Regions from separate parts of the Rummeliibacillus sp. GQ308 genome, predicted to be linked through region 1. Evidence: riboswitches for the same ligand, from Rfam matches in the RefSeq annotation. Region 1 holds a riboswitch; the other holds the start of a gene.
The links. A riboswitch is a leader RNA that binds a small molecule or an ion and turns the genes downstream of it on or off. The one in region 1 is predicted to bind thiamine pyrophosphate.

Region 1 (5,342 bases):
TAATAAGATTCATCCGGCAATGTTTCATTCACAACTTTACCGTTTACTTTCACCTGATTAATGATAAAGGGGAGGATAGCTTGTCGATATTCTGATGGATTGAAGTCTAATACTTCTTTTTCTTTAAAAATAGTTGTGCCATCGACTTTTATAGTACAAACATAGGAAGTAAAGCCTCCTATGTCCGCGTCAATGATATAAGTTTCACCATCTATTTCAACTTTTTCTTTTAGTTTCTTGAATGTATAGAAGTGGGAAACAAAGCTTGGATATTGAACTTGTTTCACTAATGTTTGATCTACAAATAATTGTTTTGCATGAATATCCATAACGACTTTAATTATATGTCCCTTATAGTTTGTTTCCCATTCATAATGAATGTCCTCTTTAAATTCTTCTTTAAAATTCTGCCACTCTAAACGCATGAATCGCTTAAATTTTGACATGGGTCACCTCTTTAGCTCTCTTAATATACTGTCTATCATATAATAAAAGCTTATTGGTTTGTTAAATGCATTTACCAAAAAGGTAAAATTATGCTATATTGGTTGGATTCCTTATGACATAATGATGTATATAGGAAGTAGGGACATCATCCGAAAATGAGAAGCAGAAGGGGGAGAAAGTGTGGTTACAATTGATTATTCATCCATTGCTATTATACCTGTCATAACTCTACTTTTAGCATGGTGTATCTGTGGTTACCTATTCTACCGTAACTATAAAAAACATGGAGGCGGCATTAAAATTTGGAAGGCTGTACTCGTGTTATTCGTAGGTCTTTTTTCTTTTTCTATTAACTTGAACATCTGGAGCACAGCGCTAAAAATATCCATTTTACCTTTAGGGGTATGGATTTTATACTTTATATTAAAAGGCAGAAATCGATGGAAATCATATCGCTCTTTTGCTTGGCTGGGGTTTAGCTTCAATTTCATTTTTATAGTAGCTTCACTTGTAGCAATACCCTTTCAACAATGGATTTTTCCAGACAAAAAACCAGCAACATACCTAGCGAATTTAGAAAATGCAAAATTAATCACTATTCATCCTTCAGCAAAAAAGAAGATAGTGTTAGATAGAAAGAAGCTAGCAGGGAAATTCACACATATGAAACAGCGGGAAATCTATAGCGATAAGTGGTTTTCAAGCCTATATGAGATAAGTGCCTCAGAAGCTAACAAAAAAGAAGAACATTTTCCTTATCAGCTTGTAGGAGTAAAGCCGAAATGGGGAAGTGGACTTCCATCACCAACACTGTACATAGAAAAAGACGGAAAAGGCATTTTAATAACTACACCTCAGCAACAGCTTTATTACCGTTTAAATGATCCCGTGCTAAAGGAGGAGCAATAATATGAAGAAAAGAAAAGGAATGTTTGCTCTTTTAGTAGTGATTATTGGTATTATAGGTCTATTCTATTATTATTCTTATTCAAAACCAACTCCTTTTCCAACAGAGGAAGCGCTGAAAAAGGATATAAATGAGACCTTTCCAGGGGCTAGCGTAAAAACAATACAAGATATAATCCACGTTGATGAACGCCATAAAGTGGTTCCTTTTATTTCTTTGAATAAAGACTATGGACTTAGCTATTGGATTTGGAAGAAGAATAAATGGCGAGTCGCTGAAGTGGATAATCGAGAAGAACCGATGATATGGAAGATAGAAGATGGAAAACGTCCAAAGTATGTATATGTGTGGAATATTTTTCATAAAAACAAGGTGGATTCATTTACATTTTATCTACTGAGGCAACGGGATTATATCACCTACGATAGGCAAAGTCTTTATATTCCACCAGTTCAAATGACAGAGAAAGTGCTATTGAATCATAAGACATATGGGGTTTTTTCTATTCCAGAAGATTGGGCTACGATTAAAGATTATGCTAGACCTGTTCAAACGGATTGGCTCTTCTCAAATGAGGAGGAAGGAGATTCGTTTAATTTTGGATGGAGACCGAATGTCAAGCCTGGTGTAAAAGAGCCGATTGAATTTACTAATAATGGAGAAAGCTTTTCAAACGGGGATATCATTTTACGCTTTCCGGAACGTTTCGAAAAGGGAAGTCGGGATCTTTATGAATGAGTATCGATAATCTAGGAGGTGTTTTTATGAAAATGATAAAAAATTTAAACTCAAAAGATGAAATTATGGATGCCTTTCCGGTCATGAGCCAACTCAGAACACATTTAGATATAAACACATATGTAGAATTAGTGATGGAAGCGATGGAAAAGGAACAGTATAAGCTCTATGCACTCGTTGACTCTGATGAAATAGTTGCGGTGGTCGGATTCCAGCCAATGATTACACTTTATTATGGAAGATATATATGGGTATGTGATTTAGTGACAGATACATCTAAGCGCTCGTTCGGTTATGGAGAAGAGTTGCTTGAATTTGTAGAAGCATGGGCGAAAGAATATAAGTATGAGTGTGTGGCCTTATCTTCTGGATTGCAACGTACGAAGGCACACCGTTTTTATGAAGAAAAGATGGGGTACGACAAGGTAAGTTATGTGTTTAAGAAAGAATTCTAATATGTTGTAAAAAGCTATGCTTGTTTTATCCTTGAATGGCATCCAGTTGAATGGTACGATGAATATAACTTAAATATTTGCAGGGGGACACGAAAGTGTTGAGAAGGTTTAAGCCTGACCCTTAGAACCTGACAGTTAATACTGGCGTAGGGAGCAAAGTACATATGATCGTTTTGTACAGCAGCTCTCCGTTTATGGGAGAGTTTTTTTGTACCCAACCAAATATTTTAGTGCGGGGGGACACGAAAGTGTTGAGAAGGTTAAAACCTGACCCTTAGAACCTGACAGTTAATACTGACGTAGGGAGCAGATGAAGGTATGAAATCTCTATGTCTACTCATAGGGATTTTTTGCGTCTACGTCCACTTTAAAGGAGGACGAACAGTGAGATTTGATGAAGTTGTTAGAGAAGAAGCAGATGCATATTGGGATGATAGCATGGTACACCCATTCGTGAAAGGGTTAGTACATGGCACACTGCCAATGGAGAACTTTAAATTTTATATGATGCAGGATGCCATTTATTTAAAGCATTACTCAAAAATATTGGCAATAGCAGCATCCAAATCAGAGACGAACCAGGAAATGGCCTATTATCTTGAATCAGCTAGAAGTATAAATGAAGCAGAACTTGAGCTCCACCGGATTGTTTTCAAAGAACTTCATATTGGAGAACAAGAACAAGCGGAGCTTATTCCTGCGCCAGCCAACAATAATTATATTAACCATATGTATAACGCCGTTCTAAACGAAAGCCTGCCAGTTGCATTTGCCGCGTTGCTGCCATGTCCTTGGTTATACCAAAGTATTGGTGAAGCGTATAAAGATGAAAAACCGACACAGAAGTTATACAGAGATTGGATTGAATTGTATAGCGGTAAAGAGTTTAAAGATCAACTGGACATCCAAAAGCAGATGCTCAATAAGTATGCGAAAGAACACCCAGCTGACCATCAAAAGATGAAAGCATTTTTCCAAATGAGTGCCTATTACGAATGCAAGTTTTGGGATATGGCCTGGTCTTTAGAAAATTGGAAGGAGCTTTCACCTTATGAGCTTGCTTAAAATAAATCAGAAAAATCCTTTAATCCACTGTATAACAAATTATGTAGTAGCAAATTTTACAGCAAACGGACTGCTCGCGATTGGGGCATCGCCAGTTATGGCAGATGAAATCGCAGAGGTAGGAGATATGGTTTCTGTTGCAAGTGGTTTACTTGTTAATATTGGTACCATTAATGGCCGAACAAAAGAAGCAATGATTGTAGCTGGACGCAAAGCGAATGAAGTGGGAATTCCTGTCGTTCTAGATCCGGTAGGCGTAGGCGCCACTGCCTTTCGTCGCGAGACGGTGAAGAATCTATTGAGAGAAATTAAATTTGATCTTATTCGCTGCAATACTGGAGAACTTGCAGCAATCGCAGGTGTCAATTGGGACTCAAAGGGAGTAGACAGCGGCGTAGGAGAGATGGATACCGAGCAGACAGCAAAAGCTATAGCGAAACAGTACAACTGTTTTGTTATTGTCACCGGCGAGGTGGACATTGCAACAAACGGCGAAAGTATTGATTATATAGCAGGCGGTCATGAGCTCATGACGAAGATTACGGGTACGGGGTGTTTGCTTAGCGCTATTTGTACAGCAGCCTTAGCAGTAGAAAGAAATAACCTTTCTATCTTAACCGACGTTTTGAAAGACTATAAAAAGGTTGCCGAGATGGCATGCCAGAAGGAATGGTTAGGTGCTGTTCAACAAGAAGTACTTAATCAATTGCAACAGGTTTCAGGGGGGCGAGCATAATGAATATTGCCATGACTATTGCCGGTTCTGACAGCGGTGGAGGAGCAGGTATTCAAGCAGATCTAAAGACTTTCCAGGAGCTTGGCGTTTTTGGCACATCAGCTATTACGGCATTGACTGCACAAAATACGCTAGGTGTTGAAGGTATATACCCAGCCCAACCAGAATTTGTTCAGCAGCAAATCGAATTAGTGATGAGGGATATGCCGATAAAAGCGGTGAAAACGGGCATGTTGTTTTCTGCCGAGATTATTGAAGCTGTAGCACATAGTTTGCGAGATAAAGAGACACAATTGTTAGTAGACCCAGTGATGATTGCGAAAGGTGGAGCATCTTTGCTACAACATGAGGCAGTGACTGCGCTGAAAAAATTCCTATTGCCGCGTGCAACTATTCTTACGCCAAACATACCAGAAGCAGAGGTAATAAGCGGAATCGAAATAAAAAGACCAAAAGACTTAGAAAAGGCTGCAAACGCAATGCTTGCAATGGGTGTTTCATGCGTCATTATAAAAGGCGGTCATTTAGAAGGTAAGGATGCAGTAGATACTGTATTTTTTCAAGATGGTTCGTTCTTTTCAATGCAAACGAAGCGAATTTCCACTGTTCAAACACACGGTACAGGATGCACCTTCTCAGCAGCGTTAACCGCTTTTTTGGCACAGGGCTTCTCTTTAAAAAGTGCCATAATAGAAGCGAAAAAATTCGTCCATTTAGCTATTCAACATCCATTAAATATAGGGAATGGACATGGTCCTACAAACCATTTTGCGTATAAAAAATTAAGCGGCAACTGTGAGGTGACAATTAGTGAGGAAAGAGAATTTAGTAGTTTATCTGATTATGGGCACGCAAAACTGCATTGAACCACCCCTCCAAGTGCTCGAACAAGCATTACAGGCTGGTATCACAATGTTTCAGTTGCGTGAAAAGGGTAAAGGGGCATTAACTGGCAAAGATCTTGAAATGTTTGCGCGTGAGTGCCAGAGGCTCT
Region 2 (5,342 bases), on a different contig from region 1:
CCAGGCATGATTGCATGGACGCCTAATTCTTGCAATCTTTTAGCTAGCAATACATCATCTGAGATATAAGGAAGGACAATAAATCCTTCTTTCAATAATTCTTCAGATGCCTTATATGTTTCGAACGGGTCAGGCAACAGGGTTTTTTGGCAACCGATGACTTCGACTTTAATCATGTCACATAAGCCAGATGCCTTTGCCAGCTTGGCGATGCGAACCGCTTCTGCAGCCGTAGTGGCCCCTGCTGTATTGGGTAATAGTTTATACTTCGCTAAATCTATTTTCTCCAGGAAATTCGGCTGGCTCGCCTCAAAAATATTCATTCTTCTAACGGCAAACGTAAGGATATCCGTTCCTGATACTTCCACGGCTTCTTTCTGAATATCAAAGTTTGGGTACTTTCCTGTTCCTAATAAAAGTCTTGATTGAAATTCATATGGCCCAATTTTCAACATTTCATCCACCTCCAACAAAGTGTACAATCTCTATTTTGTCGCCATCTGATACAGCTGTGTCGAAATAGCGACTTTTGTCTAAAATGTTATGATTTAATTCCATAATGAAAACCTTAGATTCTAATCCAAAGTGATGAATCACATCTGACACAACTCTTATTTGCTCGGGAACTTCTAGAGATTCACCATTTATTTGGAGTCTCATCCGCTCACTTCCTTTTACGTGTGCTAATCAATTTATTTTGATAAAGGACTTTCCGTTAACCTCAATTTTGCAGAATACTTTTTCGCTGCCTGTACTGGATTGTTTGCCAACATCACTCCTGACAAGACTGCAATCCCGCTTGCTCCTGCTTCCAACACTCGTTCTACATTCTCAAATTGAATTCCGCCAATCGCAATCACTGGAACTTTTACGTTCATAGTTAATTCCTTTAATTTTTCTAGGCCTCGTGGTTCTTTGTCCGGCTTGGATTGTGAAGGGAAGATATGGCCATATATCACATAATCTGCGCCACATTCACTCGCATATATCGCTTCTTCTACTGTGTGAACCGAACATCCTAGCCGTAATGCTGGAAAAACATCCTTCACAACCGCGATATCCAAACTATGATTAGCTAGTTGAACGCCCTTCACCTTTGTGACCGCTCCGACGTCCAGTCGATCGTTGATGATGATTTTATCCAAAGGCACACCTTCTGCCTTCAGTTGATTTACGATTTCCATTAGTTCTCTGGCAGTTCTCTGCTTTTCACGGATATGGAAAGCATCAATGAATGGATGAATATCTTTGGCGATCCGAATCATTTCAGGAATAGGCTGTCTGCCTGTCGAAACAATATGCAGCTCTCGATTCATTAGCCTCTCACCATCGAATCCTTATTCACGATTGGCCAATCTTCATGCTGATAAGCCATCTCCCAAAATGAATATTCGTATTGGCTGCTGATCATAAAATGCTCGAGCATTTGCAAGCGATCTGATTCTGTAACCCTCTCAGCAATCTCATCGATTCGCTCGATTTGCTCCACCACTTTTTCATGGAACCAATCGCCACCGTATGCAGCAATCCACTCTTGATAGATTGGTTGATTTGGCGTATTTCCCTTTAAACGCTGACCGATTTCATCATAAAGCCAATAGCATGGAAGAAGCGCTGCAATAATATCACCAATATGACCAGTAAATGCCGCTCGATATAGATGAGATGTGTACGCATAGGCAGTGGGAGCAGGCTTAAACTCAGCAATTTCAGCATCAGTAATTCCTAATTGCTTTGAAAAATTAGCATGCAGACTCAGTTCTGCTTCAGCTGTACCCTGTACATGAATAGCCATGCGAGCCGTTGTGTGCAAATCAGGTGCCTTTGCTCCCGCCAATGCCTGCACTCTGGCAAAATGAGAAAGATAATAAGAATCCTGCAACACGTAATAGCGGAAGCTTTCTAATGGCAAGCTTCCATCAGCTATCCCTGTCACAAAAGGATGCTGAAAACTTGCTTCCCAAATAGAATCTGCCTCTAGTCGTAACTGCTCTGAAAATTTCATCATAATCCCTCCAAAAATAGTGTTAGGAAAATGGAATAAAAAAACCCCACTTTCCTTTACGCAAAGAAAGTGGGTATTAGAAATTATATGTATCAAAAAATAAAATTTCTGCCGTGCCACTTCCCTACGTTGGTATAAACCAAATCAGGTTCCAAGAGTCTCAAAGTCACACTTTGATCTCAGCCATTCTAATGGCACCCCTAGTGGTAAATCATATGAAGTTTTAGTAACATTCGATATTATCTTAACATTATTGAATGGATTGTCAAGGACAGATATGGTGAAATTTAGTAACATCCCTTTCCTTAGGATTGATTGCTGTTGGGCACCTAATCACAGCACAACGTAATTTTCAATTTGAAAATCTTTATCTCTTTTTATAACCTTTTTGCGGGCGACCATATTTTACTTCATTTAGGACAGATAGGACTTAAATTGCTAACTTTCGGAAGTAAACTTGTGAAGAGCGGTTGTAAATCGGGTGGATGCGGTGGTAAATCTTCCAGGAACAGTTGTATCTCACCACCGAACGGTTGTAAATATAGGAATGCTACCGCCACTCTATTACTTACGATATGTAAACTTCCTTATATAATCCGAGCTTCTCCATAGTCCTTCTCTTTTCTAGTTAAAAATTTTATTATATTGTAGTCTCACAAGACACCCGTTATAACTAAAAAAGATTATCTCAATCACGGGCTGAGATAATCTTTTTCCTTTTTTAGGTTTGGCTATTGCTTTCTAATCAACATTCTTTACTTCAAAACCATCAATCAGCGCACGCACTTCATCCGTAGATTTCGTGTGCATCAATTGATTTCGCAATTCGCCAGCACCAGGAAATCCTTTGACATAGATCTTGAAGAAACGATGAAGTCCCGAAATGGAACGTGGCACTAGTTCTTGATATTGATCGTGCAAATCTAGCTGATATCTTAAAAGATCTAGAAGCTCCTGGCTGCTATGCTCTCTTGGTTCTTTTTCAAACGCAAACGGATTTTTAAAGATACCGCGACCAATCATGATGCCGTCTATTCCATATTGTTCAGCAAGCTCAAGACCTTTTTGTCGGTCAGGAATGTCTCCATTGATGGTAAGCATTGTGTCAGGTGCAATACGGTCACGTAATTCCTTGATTGCCGGAATCATCTCCCAATGGGCATCTACTTTACTCATTTCTTTTCTTGTTCGCAAATGAATCGAAAGGTTGGCAATATCCTGCTTCAATATATGCGCTAGCCAGTCCTCCCACTCATTTAGATCTGAGTAGCCTAGCCTTGTTTTAACACTAACAGGCAGTCCTCCTGCTTTTGCTGCTTGGATGATTTCTGCAGCTGCATCTGGTCGAAGAATAAGACCGCTACCCTTTCCTCTAGACGCTACGTTTGGAACAGGGCAGCCCATATTAATATCGATGCCTTTGTACCCCATCTCCGCCATTCCGATACTCATTTCACGGAAATACTCGGGCTTGTCTCCCCAGATATGTGCCACCATTGGCTGTTCGTCTTCCGTAAAAGTCAAACGTCCACGCACACTGTTCTTTCCTTCTGGGTGGCAATAACTATCCGTGTTTGTAAACTCGGTGAAAAATACATCCGGACGTCCTGCTTTGCTCACGACATGGCGAAATACAACATCAGTCACATCCTCCATGGGAGCCAGCACAAAGAATGGTCGTGGCAAGTCACGCCAAAAGTTTTCTTTCATATTCATACAAATCCTTTCATCTATATCCTGTACATCCTATTTACATTGTTTATGAATTTAACACATTCTATTTCTAGAGTATAACCTAGCTTTTCTATTTTATCTTTAATCCATTTTTTCTTAAACTCTTTTTTAAAAGAAACCACCAAATACAAACATTTTGTTTTCCTCAAAACTTTTCATAGTGCTGGTAAGTCATATTAATAAAGGTAAATGCATAATAGCGCAAAAATCAGGTTCAATCCATCATACAAAACACACTAAGAAAGAGAGGTTGCTCGAAAGATGAAACGACAAGGAAAAAAGAGAGCGAAAGGGAAAGTCAGCATAGGCTTAGGAGTTATACTCGCAGCAATCCTGCTGGGCGTTTATTTGATTGGCCCTATTGGATCCTCAGCAGATAATGATAATCCTGCGGTTAAAAAAAAGCAGGCCGCAACCCCACAAGAAAAGAAAAGCCAGAAATCGCCGACTGCCTCTTCAAATGTAACCGGACAAGCCGGAAAGAAGAATTCGGATAAAAACCGGAAAATAACGCAAAAAGAAAGGAAAAAGGAAACCGCACATGAGGAAGTTGTACATAAAAAAGCAATCAATCATCTAAAAAAAGAACACAGGAGGAAAACCGTTTATCTGACTTTTGATGACGGCCCTACTCTTGAATCCGGCCATTTGCTTGATATACTTGACCGCTATCATGCTAAAGCAACTTTCTTCATGATTGGCTCTAATATTAAGGCCCATCCTAAAGTAATTAAAAGAATGGTGAATGAAGGGTTTGGGGTCGGGTTGCACAGTATGTCACACGATGCCAATAAACTATACAGCGCAGCAGCCAGTGCACCGCTAAACGAAATGTTGAAAGCTCAAGAAATCCTACAAAATGTTGCGGCAGTACATTCTCAACTCATCCGTTTGCCATATGGAAGCATCCCATATCTAACAATCGATATGCGACTTTTATTAGGGGAACAACACTTTAAAATTTGGGACTGGACTGTGGATTCGGATGATTGGTCATTGAAAGACCAGCGCTATGTCCAAAAAACAATCCGCGATATCCAATCATGGGACAAATTGGGCCAGGCCCCAATTGTTCTGATGCATGATAAACCAGAGACCATCCGCCATTTGCCAAAACTATTAACCTATCTGAATAACAATGGCTATCACACAAAAACCCTAGCCAACAACATGGCGCCATATACCTTTCAATGCAGTAATCGTTGCAGCTTATTTAAATAATCCAGTAGAATAGTGAATAAAGTAGACGTCCATCATATTGGGCGTCTACTTTATTCGTTAAAAATTAGCAGGATTATAAAGCTATTTCATTTTAGAACCTTATTGATTGAATTTTTACAAAACTAGTATAAAAGTAAAAATAGATTTGTTACTATTAAAACAAACCATTTTAACAGTTAAAGGAGATGTGTGTTTTGAAAAGAATCCTAGCTATAAGTGATATTCATGGGGATTTAGAAAAATTCGAGCGACTCTTAGAGCTTGTGCAATATGACAAAAACCTAGATCAATTGCTGTTATTAGGTGATTATGTAGATCGAGGCCCTCATTCGAGAGCCGTTTTGGATAAAGTGATTCAGTTGAAAAGTGAGGGAGCTATTGC

Region 2: another riboswitch for thiamine pyrophosphate. It lies ahead of tenA (thiaminase II); the one in region 1 lies ahead of tenA (thiaminase II).

What each region holds. Positions count from the first base shown of each region.
Region 1 is NZ_JCAXDQ010000005.1:120,744-126,085, reverse strand. Features, by position in the region: gene AC6CHJ_RS15155 (hypothetical protein) at 1-446, opposite strand, end outside; gene AC6CHJ_RS15150 (hypothetical protein) at 628-1,356, shown strand; gene AC6CHJ_RS15145 (hypothetical protein) at 1,358-2,092, shown strand; gene AC6CHJ_RS15140 (GNAT family N-acetyltransferase) at 2,119-2,547, shown strand; TPP riboswitch at 2,619-2,717, shown strand; TPP riboswitch at 2,772-2,870, shown strand; gene tenA (thiaminase II) at 2,932-3,612, shown strand; gene thiM (hydroxyethylthiazole kinase) at 3,599-4,348, shown strand; gene thiD (bifunctional hydroxymethylpyrimidine kinase/phosphomethylpyrimidine kinase) at 4,348-5,214, shown strand; gene thiE (thiamine phosphate synthase) at 5,159-5,342, shown strand, end outside.
Region 2 is NZ_JCAXDQ010000003.1:165,714-171,055, forward strand. Features, by position in the region: gene AC6CHJ_RS13145 (thiazole synthase) at 1-455, opposite strand, end outside; gene thiS (sulfur carrier protein ThiS) at 457-660, opposite strand; gene tenI (thiazole tautomerase TenI) at 693-1,316, opposite strand; gene tenA (thiaminase II) at 1,316-2,005, opposite strand; TPP riboswitch at 2,110-2,217, opposite strand; gene AC6CHJ_RS13165 (tRNA dihydrouridine synthase) at 2,747-3,715, opposite strand; gene AC6CHJ_RS13170 (polysaccharide deacetylase family protein) at 4,001-4,960, shown strand; gene AC6CHJ_RS13175 (metallophosphoesterase family protein) at 5,155-5,342, shown strand, end outside.